One region of the Azospirillum sp. FG154 genome, then DNA from elsewhere that is predicted to be linked to it. Evidence: riboswitches for the same ligand, from Rfam matches in the RefSeq annotation. Region 1 holds a riboswitch; each other region holds the start of a gene.
The links. Region 1 has a riboswitch for thiamine pyrophosphate ahead of thiO (glycine oxidase ThiO). Riboswitches for the same ligand answer to the same signal wherever they lie in the genome.

Region 1 (4,276 bases):
CTCGCGCGACAACTGCGCGGTCAACACCGCCTCGCGCGCGGTCAGGCAGCCCGCCGTGTTGGGCAGCAGATGGATCCGCCCGCCCGACGCCTGGGCCAGCACATCGACCAGACTTTCCGAATAGCCGTCCAGGCTGATGCGGCGGATGGCGACGGTGGCAAGCTCGGTTCCGCTCGCCGCCAGCGCGTCGAGCATCACCCGCTGGTTGGGATAGCCCGCCGTGCCGAGAAACAGGCGCGAGCCGAAGGACCGCCCGGCAATGGTCAGGGCGTCGTCTTGGGAAAAAGCCGTGGTCATGAGCGTTTGAATCCTCAACCGCCCTGGATCGGGCGGACAATGTCCAGGAAATCGCCGGTGGCCAGCGCGGTGTCGGGCCAGCGGCGGCGCGGCACGACCGCGCCGTTCAGGGCGACGGCGACGCCGCGCGTGGCCTCGGTGACGCCGCGCCCGGCCAGCAGATCGGCCAGGGTGACGGCGGCCAGCGGCTCGTCTTGTCCGTTGACGCGGATGGTCGCGGGGCTGGTCATGCGGCGGCTCCCTTGGTCGCGAAACGGTCGGCGGCGAAGGGACGGATCAGCGGATCGGTCTCGCCGGTCAAAACCAGCCGGGCGATTCCGTCGGCGGTGACGGGGGTCAGCAGGATGCCGTTGCGGTGGTGGCCGGTGGCGTGGATCAACCCCTCCACCGCCGTTTCCCCCAGCAAGGGCGCGTCGTCGCGGCTGCCCGGACGGAAGCCGACCCAGCTTTCCTCGATGGGCAATTCGGCGATTCCGGGCAGCGCCCGCCACGCCCCGTCCAGCAGGGCGAGTTGCCCGCCCGCCGTCAGCCGGTCGTCGAAGCCGCGCTCCTCCGTCGTCGCGCCGATCAGCAGACGGCCGTCCAGGCGCGGAATCAGATAGGTGCCGGGCGTCCACACCACATGGCGCAGCAGCGGGGCCGCCGGGTCCATGCGCAGGCACATCATCTGCCCCTTGATCGGGCGCACCGGCGGCTTCGCCGACGGCGGCAGACCGGCCACTCCACCCGACCACGCCCCCGCCGCCAGCACCACGCGATCCGCCGACACGCGGACGTCGCCGACCTGGACGCCCATCGCCCGACCGCCATCGACCAGCAGAGACGGCGTGGCGCAGCGCTCATGCACCCGCGCGCCAGCCCCCCGCGCCGCGCGCAGCAGCGCCGCCGCCAGCTTGCGGTTGTCCACCTGATGGTCTTCCGCGCAAAAGAGCGCGCCGACCACGCCGGGTTGCAGATAGGGTTCGCGGCGACGAACCTCCGCCCCGCTCAGCCAGTCTACCGGCAGGCCAAGATCGCGTTGAAAGGCGTGGAGAAAACGGACCTTGGCCGCGTCGTCGGCGGTCAGCGCGATGACCATGGTGCCTTCCGTCCGCCGATCCACCGACAGGCCGCTCGCCGCCTCCAGCTCTTGCGCGAAGGCGGGCCACAGGGCTTGCGAGGCGCGGGTCAGCGGCAACAGGCTTTCTTCGCCGGGTTCGCTTTCGACGCAGGCCGCCAGCATCCCGCCCGCCGCGTGGGTGGCGCCGCGCCCAGCCTCCCCCGGATCAAAGACATCGACCGAGCAGCCTGCGGCGGCCAGCCGCCAGGCGATCGACAAACCAACGCAGCCCGCCCCCAAAATGGCGACGGACGGCAAACGGATCCCACGCGCATGAACCATGCAACGGCTCCCTTCGCTGGCATTACCCAGACAGGTTCGATGGGTCTGATCTCAGCCGTGCGTCAAATCGCCCCGGCACCCCAAGCCACAGGCTCAAGACATCCCAAAACCCCGCCTGCTTCGCAAGCAAAAAGAACGCCGCGTCGCGGCATAAACCCTCAAATCTTGCGCAACCGCACAGCTTCATCCGCACAGAGCCGCCTTGCATGCGTAAACAACACGCATAGGGTGTTTTTCTGGCGCGATCACCGCTCCCTTATACGAAAGAGAGCGATGGATTGGGGGTTTCCCCTATAACAAAATTTCTCTTAACTCGTAGCATCAGCAATCAAAACACCGGTCAGCGTCCCATCATCGTCACGCCTGAAGACGGCTTCACATCCTGAAACAGGGTTCAGCGTTGACGTCGGGCAAGAGAGCCACACCATGCTGAACATCTTCCGCGCCGCCCCCCAAAACGGCGCCGCCGTCTCCAACCCGACGACATCGGCCATGACGGCGCCCTCCGCCGCCGCAAGCGCCGAACCGCCGATCCGCACCCTGTCCCTGTCGGCCCAGGCGATCAGTCGCGAGGCGCTGGCCGCGCTCAATTTTGCGGCGGGATCCCCGGCGCTGGTCGTCGGTTTCATCTCACCCCACGTTGATTTCGCGGCGGTCGCACGGGCGATCAAAACCGGACTTCCGGCGGACGCCAAGCTCCTGCTCGTCTCCACCGCAGGCGAACTGTGCGCGGCGACCGGCCAGCCGCTTTACTGCCCAACCGGGGATCGCTGGGACCGCGTGGTTCTCCAAGCCTTCAGCCCCCGCCTGTTCAGCGGACTCAGTCTTCACGTCGTCCCTTTGAACAGCGAGGATATTCGCGGTGGAACGCTGCGCCGAACGCCCGCTGAGCGGGTGGACGCCATCCAGCGCGCGTTGGACGGCATCCGCGCGCCCTTCCTGATCGACAGCCACGACACGGTGGCCCTGACCTTCATTGATGGGCTGTCGGCCAGCGAAAGCTCGCTGATGGAGGCGGTCTATCGCTCTGACCGCTTCCCTTGCCTGTTCATCGGCGGGTCGGCGGGCGGCACGTTCGATTTCCGTCACACCCATTTGTTCGATGGGGAACGGGTGCTGGAAAACGCCGCCATCGTCCTGTTTATGAAGGTCGCGCCGGGCATGCGGTATGGCGTGTTCAAAAGCCAGAATTTCCGCCCGACCCAAACCTCCTTCGCCGTCGTCGACGCCGACCCGATCCGCCGCGTCGTGCGCAGCGTCATCGACACCGAGAGCTTCGAGGTGATCCGCTTCACCGACGCCTTGGCCAACACGCTCCGTTGCCGTCCACAAGACTTGCCAACCCGTTTGGCCAACCACACTTTCGCCATCCAGTTGGACAATGAACTTTATGTCCGTTCGGTCGCCGGGTTCGATGTCGACAAGGGCGAGGCGACCTTCTATTGCGACGTGAACGCTGGCGACAATCTGCACCTGGTGGAAGCCACCGATTTCGCGCAGCAAACGGAAAACGATCTCGCCGCCTATCTGCGGGGCAAACCGAAGCCGGTCGGCGTCCTGCTCAACGACTGCATTCTGCGGCGCCTGAACAACGGGGACTCCCTGTCGCGGATCCGAGCGTTCGACGGCATGACGGTGGCCGGGTTCTCCACCTTCGGCGAGTTGTTCGGCATCAACGTCAATCAGACCTTGTCGGCCCTGATGTTCTTCGAGACGCCCGAAGGGACGGCTTTTTCCGACGACCTCGTTGACCGCTTTCCGGTCCATTACGCCAAATTCCACAGCTCCTTCATCACCGCCCGTTACAACCGCCTGGAGTTGCTCAGCCGCATCCGCAACAGCATCATCGAACGGATGCGCGGCTATCTGGAAGCGTTGGTCAGCTTGAACAGCGGGGTTCAGGAAACCGCCGGCTACGCCAACCGCATCGGCGCCTCAATGAACGCGATCCAAAAGACGCTGGACCATCACGCGGCGTCCTTCAACGGACACGCCGAACGCAAAGAGGAGCTGTTGCGAGAATTCACCCAATTGACCAGCGTGGTGAGGGGGATCGAAGGCGTGTTGGGCGTGATCGACGGCATCGCCGGACAAACCAACCTGCTGGCGCTGAACGCCACCATCGAGGCCGCCCGCGCGGGCGACGCCGGGCGCGGATTCGCCGTGGTGGCGTCGGAGGTGCGCAAGCTGGCGAACGACACCAAGCAGACCTTGGGCGACACCCGCCGCGCCATCAATCAGGTCGTCGCGTCGGTTGGGCAGGTCGGCGGCAAGCTGAACGAGACCGGCGACCGAATGGACGCCGCCGCGCACAACGCCGCCACGCTTCTCGACAGCATCCACGCCGTGATCGCGGAAGTGACCGCCGCGCAGGCCGCGATTGAAAGCCGGTTGGGCAATTTGGACCAGCACGCCCGCCGAATGACTGAAATCAACGAGTATGTCAGCCGACTGAAAAGCCTGGATCAGGCCGCCGGGTGACGCCCCCCACCCGCGCATCGCAAGGGGGGCTGGACGCGTCCGCAGCCCCCCCTTGCGCGTCAGCGGCGCTTCATGCTCCCTTGGCGTGGAGGAAAGTCCACAAACGATCAGGATGTG
Region 2 (4,276 bases), on a different contig from region 1:
TGATGGCGGTGGCGGTGACGGCGCTGACCCAGCCGATGACCCGGCTGGTGGAGCGTTGGGCGGCTCTTGCCGTTCATGACCAAAAAATTGCCCTCTAGGCAACGGCGTGGGCTTTCCGTTAAAGAAGCCCCACTGACCATCCCGACATAAAAGGGAACCTGCCGTGTCGAACACGACCCGTGACGAGTGGCTGACCAAGGCCCGCACCCTGTCCGAGGCGCTGCCCTACATGCGCCGCTACGCCGGAAGCACCTTCGTCATCAAGTATGGCGGTCACGCCATGGGCGACGCCGCTCTGGCCGAACTGTTCGCCCGCGACATCGTTCTGCTGAAACAGGTCGGCATCAACCCGGTGGTCGTCCATGGCGGCGGCCCGCAGATCGGCCAGATGCTGGATCGGCTGAAGATTCAGTCGAGCTTCATCGACGGCCTGCGCGTCACCGACAAGGCGACGGTCGAGGTGGTCGAAATGGTTCTGGCCGGGTCGATCAACAAGCAGATCGTCGCCGCCATCAACAGCGCGGGCGGCCGCGCCGTCGGCCTGTCGGGCAAGGACAGCAACCTCATCACCGCCCGCCGGTTGGAGCGCGTGCAGCGCGACCCCGACAGCCACATCGAGCAGGTTCTCGACCTCGGCTTCGTCGGCGAACCGCACAAGGTCAACCCGGAAATCCTCAACGCGCTGGCCAAGTCGGACATCATCCCGGTGATCGCGCCGGTCGGCTTTGACGAAAAGGGCGACACCTACAACATCAACGCCGACACGGCGGCGGGCGCCGTCGCGGCGGAGTTGAAGGCGGCGCGCTTCTTCCTGCTGACCGACGTCGCCGGCGTGCTCGACAAGAACAAGACGCTGATCGACACGATGACGCTGGACCAGGCGCGCGCGGCCATCGCCGACGGCACCGCGTCGGGCGGCATGATCCCCAAGATCGAAACCTGCGTCGACGCCGTCGAAAAGGGCGTCGAGGCGGCGGTGATCCTCGATGGCCGGGTGCCGCACGCCCTGCTGCTGGAGATCTTCACCGAAGGCGGCGTCGGCACCCTGATCGGGCGGGAATGACCGCCTATATTGGGGGGTAGACCCCGCAGACCCGACGAGAGCGCCCGATGACCGACCCGCGTGAGGAACTGCTCCGCCAGATCAAGGCCATCCGTGACAAGATGGATCCGAAGCTGGTGGAGCGCGCCAAGCTGGCGGTGTTCGGCAAGGTGCCCTACGACAGCGCCAACGCCAAGGAGGCGGTGGGCCATTTCCTCGACGCCCGCGACGATGGCGGGGCGTTTCGGCGGAAATTGGCCCAGGCGCTGAAGGCGGAAGGGGCGGGTTTGGATCTGGACCCGCCGCCCGCCCCATCGACCACGCCGCCGACCACGCCGCTGGCCAAGCCCCGGCGGGGCGGACGGATGACGTAGGCGAGGAGGCTTTCGCCGCCACCACCGCCCCCAACCAGAGGAGCGCCGCCCGTGCTGCACGTGTTTGTCAACGACGGCGGTCTGTTGCGCTGGGACAAGGAGGCGGACGCCGCGTCGGGACCACTGCCTGAGTCCGTTGTTTGGATCGACCTGCTGAACCCGACCCCTGCCGAATTGGCGCGGGTCGAGGCGATGGTCGGCATGCCGCTGCCGACTCGCGAGCAGATGGCGGAAATTGAAGAGTCGAGTCGTCTGCGCGTCGTCAACGGCGTCCTGTCGCTGACGGTGATGGCGCTGGTCTGGGCGGAAACCGACGAACCGCGTTTGACGGCGGTTGGCTTTGTGCTGGCCGGGCGCTGTCTGGTCACGGTCCACCACATCGACCCCAAGGCGTTCCTGGCCTTCCGCCGCAAGGTCAGCCACGCCCCGATCCCGCTGGCGACCGCCGAGTCGGTGATGGGCGCGCTGGTCGATGGTCTGATCGACCGCACCGCCGCCGTCCTGCGGCGGGCGGGGCTGGAGTTGGACACCATCAACCGCCGCGCCTTCCGGGGGCCGTCCTTGCCCCGGCGCGGCGAGGTGATGGACGATTCGGGAACGCTGAAACGCATCGGCAACACCGGCCATCTGGTCGGCAAGGCCCATGTCAGTTTGGCCAGCCTCATTCGCATGCTGGAGTTCCTGTCCAGCAACGAAGGCTGGAACACCCGAAAGCCAACCCGCCGCTGGGCGCGCACCGCCTTGCAGGACGCCACGGGGTTGGACGAATACAGCGCCTTTCTGTCGTCCAAGGTGGCGTTGCTGCTCGACAGCACGCTGGGCCGGATCAACGTCGAGCAGAACGAGATCGTCAAGATCGTCTCGATCATCACGGTGCTGCTGTTTCCACCGACTCTGGTCGCCAGCGTCTGCGGCATGAATTTTTCGTGGATGCCGGGATCGGACGAATCCTTTGGCTACCCGTCGGCTTTGCTGCTGATGCTGCTGTCGGCGCTGCTGCCGATGATTTTCGTCCGGCTGCGCCGCTGGCTGTAACCTCTCTGTCGTTCGTCTCTGCGATCATCCGGCCTGCTTTCCTTTGACAGCGGGCGCGGGTCTGTGCACCATCGCGGCCATTCCAGGGGGGTCCCGACAAGGGGCTGAGATATCAACGGCGGGCCGTTTCGGCGTCCAGCAGCGTGATGACCCTTTGAACCTGATCCGGGTCATGCCGGCGAAGGGAGGGAACACGCGATGGGGCCGTCTTGCGCGCGGTCCGGTTGGTCCGATCAAAGGCCCCCCATCCGCGATCCATCGCCTCCGTCTGTCCCGGGTTTGTCCGGCCACCTGTCAGACGGAGAAACCCCGTGCCAAAAGATTTCGATCAAGCGATCCGCCCGATCACGACCGGCTCGTTGGCCGCGTCGCGCAAACGTTATGTTTTGAGCAGCCGCTTTCCCGACCTGCGCGTCGCCCTGCGGGAGATTTGCCTGGGCGGCGGCGAGCCGCCCTTGACCGTCTATGACGCCTCCGGCCCCTACACCGACCCGTCGGTTCACATCGACGTGCGCAAGGGGCTGGAGGCGCTGCGCCGCGACTGGATCGTCAGCCGCCGCGACGTCGAGCCGACCGAAGGCGGCGCGCTGCGCGGCAAGCCCGGCGTCGCCGTCACCCAGATGGCCTACGCCCGCGCCGGGATCGTCACGGCGGAGATGGAGTATGTCGCCATCCGCGAGAATCTCGGGCGGTTGGCCGCGCTGGACACGCCGCGCGACGGCGAGGATTTCGGCGCCTCGATCCCCGATGTCGTCACGCCGGAGTTCGTCCGCGACGAGGTGGCGCGCGGGCGGGCGATCATCCCGTCCAACATCAACCACCCCGAATCCGAACCGATGATTATCGGGCGGAATTTCCTGACCAAGATCAACGCCAACATCGGCAACTCCGCCGTCACCTCGTCGATTGAGGAGGAGGTGGAGAAAATGGTGTGGGCGATCCGCTGGGGCGCCGACACCGTGATGGATCTGTCCACCGGGGCCGACATTCACCAGACCCGCGAATGGATCCTGCGCAACGCCCCGGTTCCCATCGGCACCGTGCCGATCTATCAGGCGTTGGAAAAGGTGAACGGCAAGGCCGAGGATCTGACCTGGGAGCTGTTCCGCGACACGTTGATCGAACAGGCCGAGCAGGGGGTGGATTACTTCACCATCCACGCCGGTTTGCGGTTGGCCCACATCCCGCTGACCGCCAAGCGCGTGACCGGCATCGTGTCGCGCGGCGGCTCGATCATGGCGAAATGGTGCCTGTCGCACCATCGCGAGAATTTTCTCTACGACCATTTCCCGGAAATCGTCGAGCTGTGCCGTCGCTACGACGTGGCGCTGTCGCTGGGCGACGGCCTGCGTCCGGGCAGCCAGGCCGACGCCAACGACGCCGCGCAATTCGCCGAGTTGGAGACGCTGGGCGAATTGACCAAGGTGGCGTGGGAACGCGACGTCCAGGTGATGATCGAGGGGCCGGGCCATGTGCCGCTGCACAAGATCAAGCACAATGTGGACAAGCAGTTGGCGCTGTGCGGCGAGGCCCCCTTCTACACGTTGGGGCCGTTGGTGACGGACATCGCGCCCGGCTATGACCACATCACCAGCGCCATCGGCGCGGCGATGATCGGCTGGTTCGGCACCGCCATGCTCTGCTACGTCACGCCCAAGGAGCATTTGGGGCTGCCCGACCGCGACGACGTCAAGGCCGGTGTGATCGCCTACAAGATCGCCGCCCACGCCGCCGATCTGGCCAAGGGCCATCCGGGCGCCCGGTTGCGCGACGACGCCATGTCGCGGGCGCGCTTTTCCTTCCGTTGGCGCGATCAGTTCGCCTT
Region 3 (4,276 bases), on a different contig from region 1:
GCGGCGGTCGGCGCCCTGGGGGCGGTGGCGCAGGTGCTGATTACCCAGGCGTTCCGCCGCGCCCCGCCCGCCGTGGTCGCGCCCTTTGAATACACCGGCATGGTCTGGGCCAGCCTGTTCGGCTATCTGGTGTTCGGCGATCTGCCGACGCCGCCGGTGATCGCCGGGGCCATGGTCATCATCGGCAGCGGCCTCTACATCCTGCACCGCGAGACGGCGGCGGCCAAGCGCGCGGGGTGAGCGGGCCGTTTCAGGCCCCCGTCGTCCACAAGGATTCCGAAAAACGCGGAATAGTTTGTCGGCCCATGCAACAGTGTGCGAACGACAAAAGCCGTTCCGGGAGGATCCCTATGCTCACCTTTACCACCCTGCGCCGGATTGGCGTTCTGGCGACGGCGCTGGTCGCGCTGGCCGCCGGAACCGTTCAGGCGGAAACCGCCGAGGTCCGCATTTCCAAGGGCTTCGGCATCCTGTATCTGCCGATGATCGTGATGGAGCAGGAAAAGCTCCTGGAAAAGCAGGCCAAGGCGGCGGGACTGGGCGACGTCAAGGTTGGGTGGCTGCAACTGGACGGCGGCAACGTCATCAACGACGCGATGATTTCCGGCAATCTCGACATCGCGGCGATTGGCGTGCCGGGTTTTCTGACTCTGTGGGCGAAGGTGAAGGGCAACGCCAAGCTCGAAATCTCGGCGCTCGCCGGGTTGAGCGCGACCTCGCTGTACCTCAACACCATCAACCCGGCCATCACATCGCTGAAGGATTTTGGGCCGAAGGACAAGATCGCGCTGCCGGGGATCAAGACGTCGCTGTCCGCCGTCGTGCTGCAAATGGCGGTGGCGAAGGAGTTTGGCGATGAGAATTACGCCAAGCTCGACCCGCTGACGGTTGGTTTGCCGCACCCGGAATCCTACGCCGCCCTGGTGTCCGGCAAGACGGAGGTGAACAGCCATCTCGGCTCGCCGCCCTATTCCTTTATGGAGCTGGAAAACCCGCAGGTGCGCCGGGTGATGAATTCGGTGGATGTGCTGGGCAACATCTCGCTGGATCTCGTCTACGCGCCCAAACGCTTCATCGACGCCAACCCGAAACTGACCGCCGCCTTCCTGTCTGCGTTGGAGGAGGCCGACGCCTTGATCGCCCAGGATCCGGCGCGCGCCGCCGCGATCTACGCGCAATCGTCAAAGGCCAAGGTGGCGCCGGAGGAGGTGGAGCGGATGATTAAAGACCCGGACACCAAATTCTCCACAACGCCCAACGGCGTGATGCAATTTGCCGATTTCATGGCGCGCGTCGGCTCGATCAAGACCAAACCAACGACGTGGCGGGATCTGTTCATCCCCAACGTCCATTCCCTGCCGGGAAGCTGAATGCCCGCCGCGTTGTTCGGCGCTTGACAGGCCCAAGCGGGCGACCACATTGTCGCCCGTCGTTTACGGCTGGGGTGCCTGCGGGGTCGCGGGCTGAGACACACCCATCGAACCTGATCTGGGTCATGCCAGCGAAGGGAGCCGACCGCGCCGACCATCCTCCGCCGTGACGCGGACGCGCGGCGCGGCCTCTCCCCGTTGGTTGGGAGGAGGCTTTTCGGATGCGGCGCTTGATTCCCCTTTTGGTTGGTCTGTTGGCGGCGGCGGGTCCGGCGCGGGCGGACGGCTTGTCCTTTCCCGTCCTCGTGCCGCTCACCGGCTTTCTGTCGCTGGAAGGAACCAGCCAGCGCAACGGCGCGCTGCTGGCGCTGAAGGAGGCGCCCGCCGGGTTGGTCGCGGCGTCGGAGGTGATCGACACCGGCACCTCGCCGGAGGCCGCCGTCACCGGGCTGGAACGGGCGATGGGCGGCGGGCCGGTCGGCGCGGTGGCCGCCAGCATGTTGGGCACCCAGATGTTGGCGATGCTGCCGCTGGCCGCTGAGTTGAAAGCGCCGTTGGTCACGGTGTCGGGAACCGCGTCGATCACCGAACAGGGCAACCCCTGGGTCTTCCGCTTTTTCCCCGGCGACGCCGTGACCAAGACCGCCCACGCCCGCTATGTGGTGGAGGAGTTGAAGAAAACCCGTCCGGCGGTGATCTATCAGACCACGGCCTACGGTCAGAGCGGCAAAACCCATCTGGAGGCCGCCTTCCGCGCGCTGGGCGTCAACCCGGTCTTTCAGGAGGGGGTGGACCCGGCGGCCAAGGATTTGCTGCCGGTGCTGACCAAGGCGCTGTCAGCCAACCCCGACGTTTTGGTCCTGCATCTGCACGCCGGGCCGACCGCGCTGTTGCTGCGGCAGGCGGCGACCAGCGGCCTGAAAATCCCGGTGGTGGCCGGATCGGCCATGCACCAGCCGAGCACGGCGGCGTTGCTTGACCCAGCGGAGTTGAAAGGCGTTTGCGCGGAAACCGCCGCGTCGCCGGCGTCGGGCGGCAGCCCGGCGGTGGAAGCCTTCACCACCGCCTACCGCGCCGCCTTCGGCAAGGAGCCGGACGCCTTCGCCCTTGGCCAATATGACGGCATGCGGATGGTTCTGGCGGCGGTTCAGGCCGGGGCCAAGAGCGCCGACGACGTCCGCAAGGCGTTGTCCACCGGGCGTCACGACGGGCTGGCCATGAGCTACGCGTCGGACGGCAAGGGCAACATGGCCCATTCCGCCGTCATCGTCTGTTACGACGGCAAGACCCGCGTTCCGGCCCTGGTCAAACGCTACGACAACGTGACCGGCGTGGTGAAGTGAGGTGGAAACGGCGTTTCAGCTTCTGGTGAATGGTCTGGCGCTGGGGGCGGCCTACGCCCTGGTGGCGTTGGGCTTTGTGCTGGTGCTGAACGCCACATCGGCGGTGAATTTCGCCCAGGGCGATCTGGTGATGGCGGGCGGGATGCTGGCGGTGGCGTTGGCCCCGCTCATCCCGCTGCCGGGGTTGGTTTTGCTGCCGGTGATTGTGTTGGCGATGGCTGGGTTGGGGCTGCTGCTGGCGCTGGTCGCCTATTTGCCGCTGCGCAACCGTCCGCCGGTCTCCGTCTTCATCAGCACCATCGCCGTCGGCATCATCCTGCAAAACGGCGCGGCGGTTCTGTTCGGCCCAGAGCCGCGCGTCGCCCCGCCGCTGGTGGGCGACGGCGTGTTGCGGCTGGGCGGGGTGGCGCTCCCGGAGCAGTCGGTCGCCATCATCCTGGTGGCGGGGCTGTTGATCGGGGCGCAGCACATGGTCTTCGCCCACACCCAGCTTGGCCGCCGCTTGCGGGCGACGGCGCAGGATCCCGAGATGGCGCGGGCCTGCGGCGTGCCGGTGACGCGGATGATTCTGGTGACGTTCGCCATTGGAACGGCCTGCGCCGGGGCGGCGGGGCTGCTGCTGGCCAACCGCTATTTCGTGACGCCGACGGCGGGCGGCGATTTGATTCTCAAGGCCTACATCGCGGTGACGGTCGGCGGTTGGGGATCGGTTCCCGGCGCGGTGGTCGGCGCGCTGCTGATCGCGCTGTTCGAGGTGGGGGTGTCGTCGGTTTTCTCCTATCCGGTGGCGCTGGGGGCGCTGTACGGCGTCTTGCTGCTCATTCTCATGGTTCGGCCGCAAGGGCTGTTCGGCGAAGCGGTGCGCCGTCGTGCGTGACCGACGGAACGCGCTGTTGCTGGCGGCGGCGCTGGCCGGATTGGCCTACGCGCTGTTTTTCGCCTCGCCCTATGGCCTGCGGGTGCTGACGGTGGCCGGGGTGTACGCGCTGGCCGCCTTCGGCTTTCAAATCCTGTTCGGGCTGGGCGGGGCGCTGTCCATGGCGCAGGGCGCGTTTTTCGGGCTGGGCGCCTACGTCACCGGGATTTTGGGCAGCCGCTACGGGCTGGACGCTTCCGTCACCTTTCCGCTGTCGCTGCTGGCGCCGTTGCTGGTGGCGCTGCCGGTCGGCTTGGCGGTGTTGCGGCTGGAGTCCCATTACTTCGCCTTGGCGACCTTGGGCGTCGCGCAGGTGCTGCATCTTCTGGCGGTCAATCTGCCGGACCTGACTGGCGGGGCGAACGGCTTGCCGGGGGTTCCCGCCTTCGCGCTGTTCGGTTGGGTCGCGCCGCGTGGTCTGCCGATGGCGGCGCTGGTCTGGGGGCTGGCGGCGGTCGGCGGGTTGATCGGTTGGCGGTTGGCGCGCGGGCGGTTGGGCCGCTCCCTGGAGCTGGTGCGCGATGATCCGCTGGCGGCGGGCTGTCTGGGGCTGGACGTCGGGCGGCTGCGCCTGACCGCCTTCGCGCTGTCGGCGGTTTACGCCGGGGCGGCGGGAGCGCTGGCGGTTCACACCCAGCGGGTGGTGT

Region 2: it holds a riboswitch for thiamine pyrophosphate, as region 1 does, so the genes downstream of both, thiC (phosphomethylpyrimidine synthase ThiC) here and thiO (glycine oxidase ThiO) in region 1, are expected to answer to the same signal.
Region 3: it holds a riboswitch for thiamine pyrophosphate, as region 1 does, so the genes downstream of both, ACODS4_RS11370 (ABC transporter substrate-binding protein) here and thiO (glycine oxidase ThiO) in region 1, are expected to answer to the same signal.

The regions. Positions count from the first base shown of each region.
Region 1 is NZ_JBMDKF010000001.1:9,504-13,779, forward strand. It holds gene ACODS4_RS00055 (thiazole synthase) at 1-297, opposite strand, end outside; gene thiS (sulfur carrier protein ThiS) at 312-527, opposite strand; gene thiO (glycine oxidase ThiO) at 524-1,678, opposite strand; TPP riboswitch at 1,671-1,771, opposite strand; gene ACODS4_RS00070 (methyl-accepting chemotaxis protein) at 2,105-4,159, shown strand.
Region 2 is NZ_JBMDKF010000017.1:32,137-36,412, forward strand. It holds gene ACODS4_RS18750 (cation:proton antiporter domain-containing protein) at 1-98, shown strand, start outside; gene argB (acetylglutamate kinase) at 164-1,063, shown strand; gene ACODS4_RS18760 (hypothetical protein) at 1,111-1,416, shown strand; gene ACODS4_RS18765 (CorA family divalent cation transporter) at 1,468-2,451, shown strand; TPP riboswitch at 2,526-2,655, shown strand; gene thiC (phosphomethylpyrimidine synthase ThiC) at 2,763-4,276, shown strand, end outside.
Region 3 is NZ_JBMDKF010000008.1:15,128-19,403, reverse strand. It holds gene ACODS4_RS11380 (DMT family transporter) at 1-240, shown strand, start outside; gene ACODS4_RS11375 (ABC transporter substrate-binding protein) at 351-1,370, shown strand; TPP riboswitch at 1,431-1,527, shown strand; gene ACODS4_RS11370 (ABC transporter substrate-binding protein) at 1,592-2,713, shown strand; gene ACODS4_RS11365 (branched-chain amino acid ABC transporter permease) at 2,715-3,590, shown strand; gene ACODS4_RS11360 (branched-chain amino acid ABC transporter ATP-binding protein/permease) at 3,583-4,276, shown strand, end outside.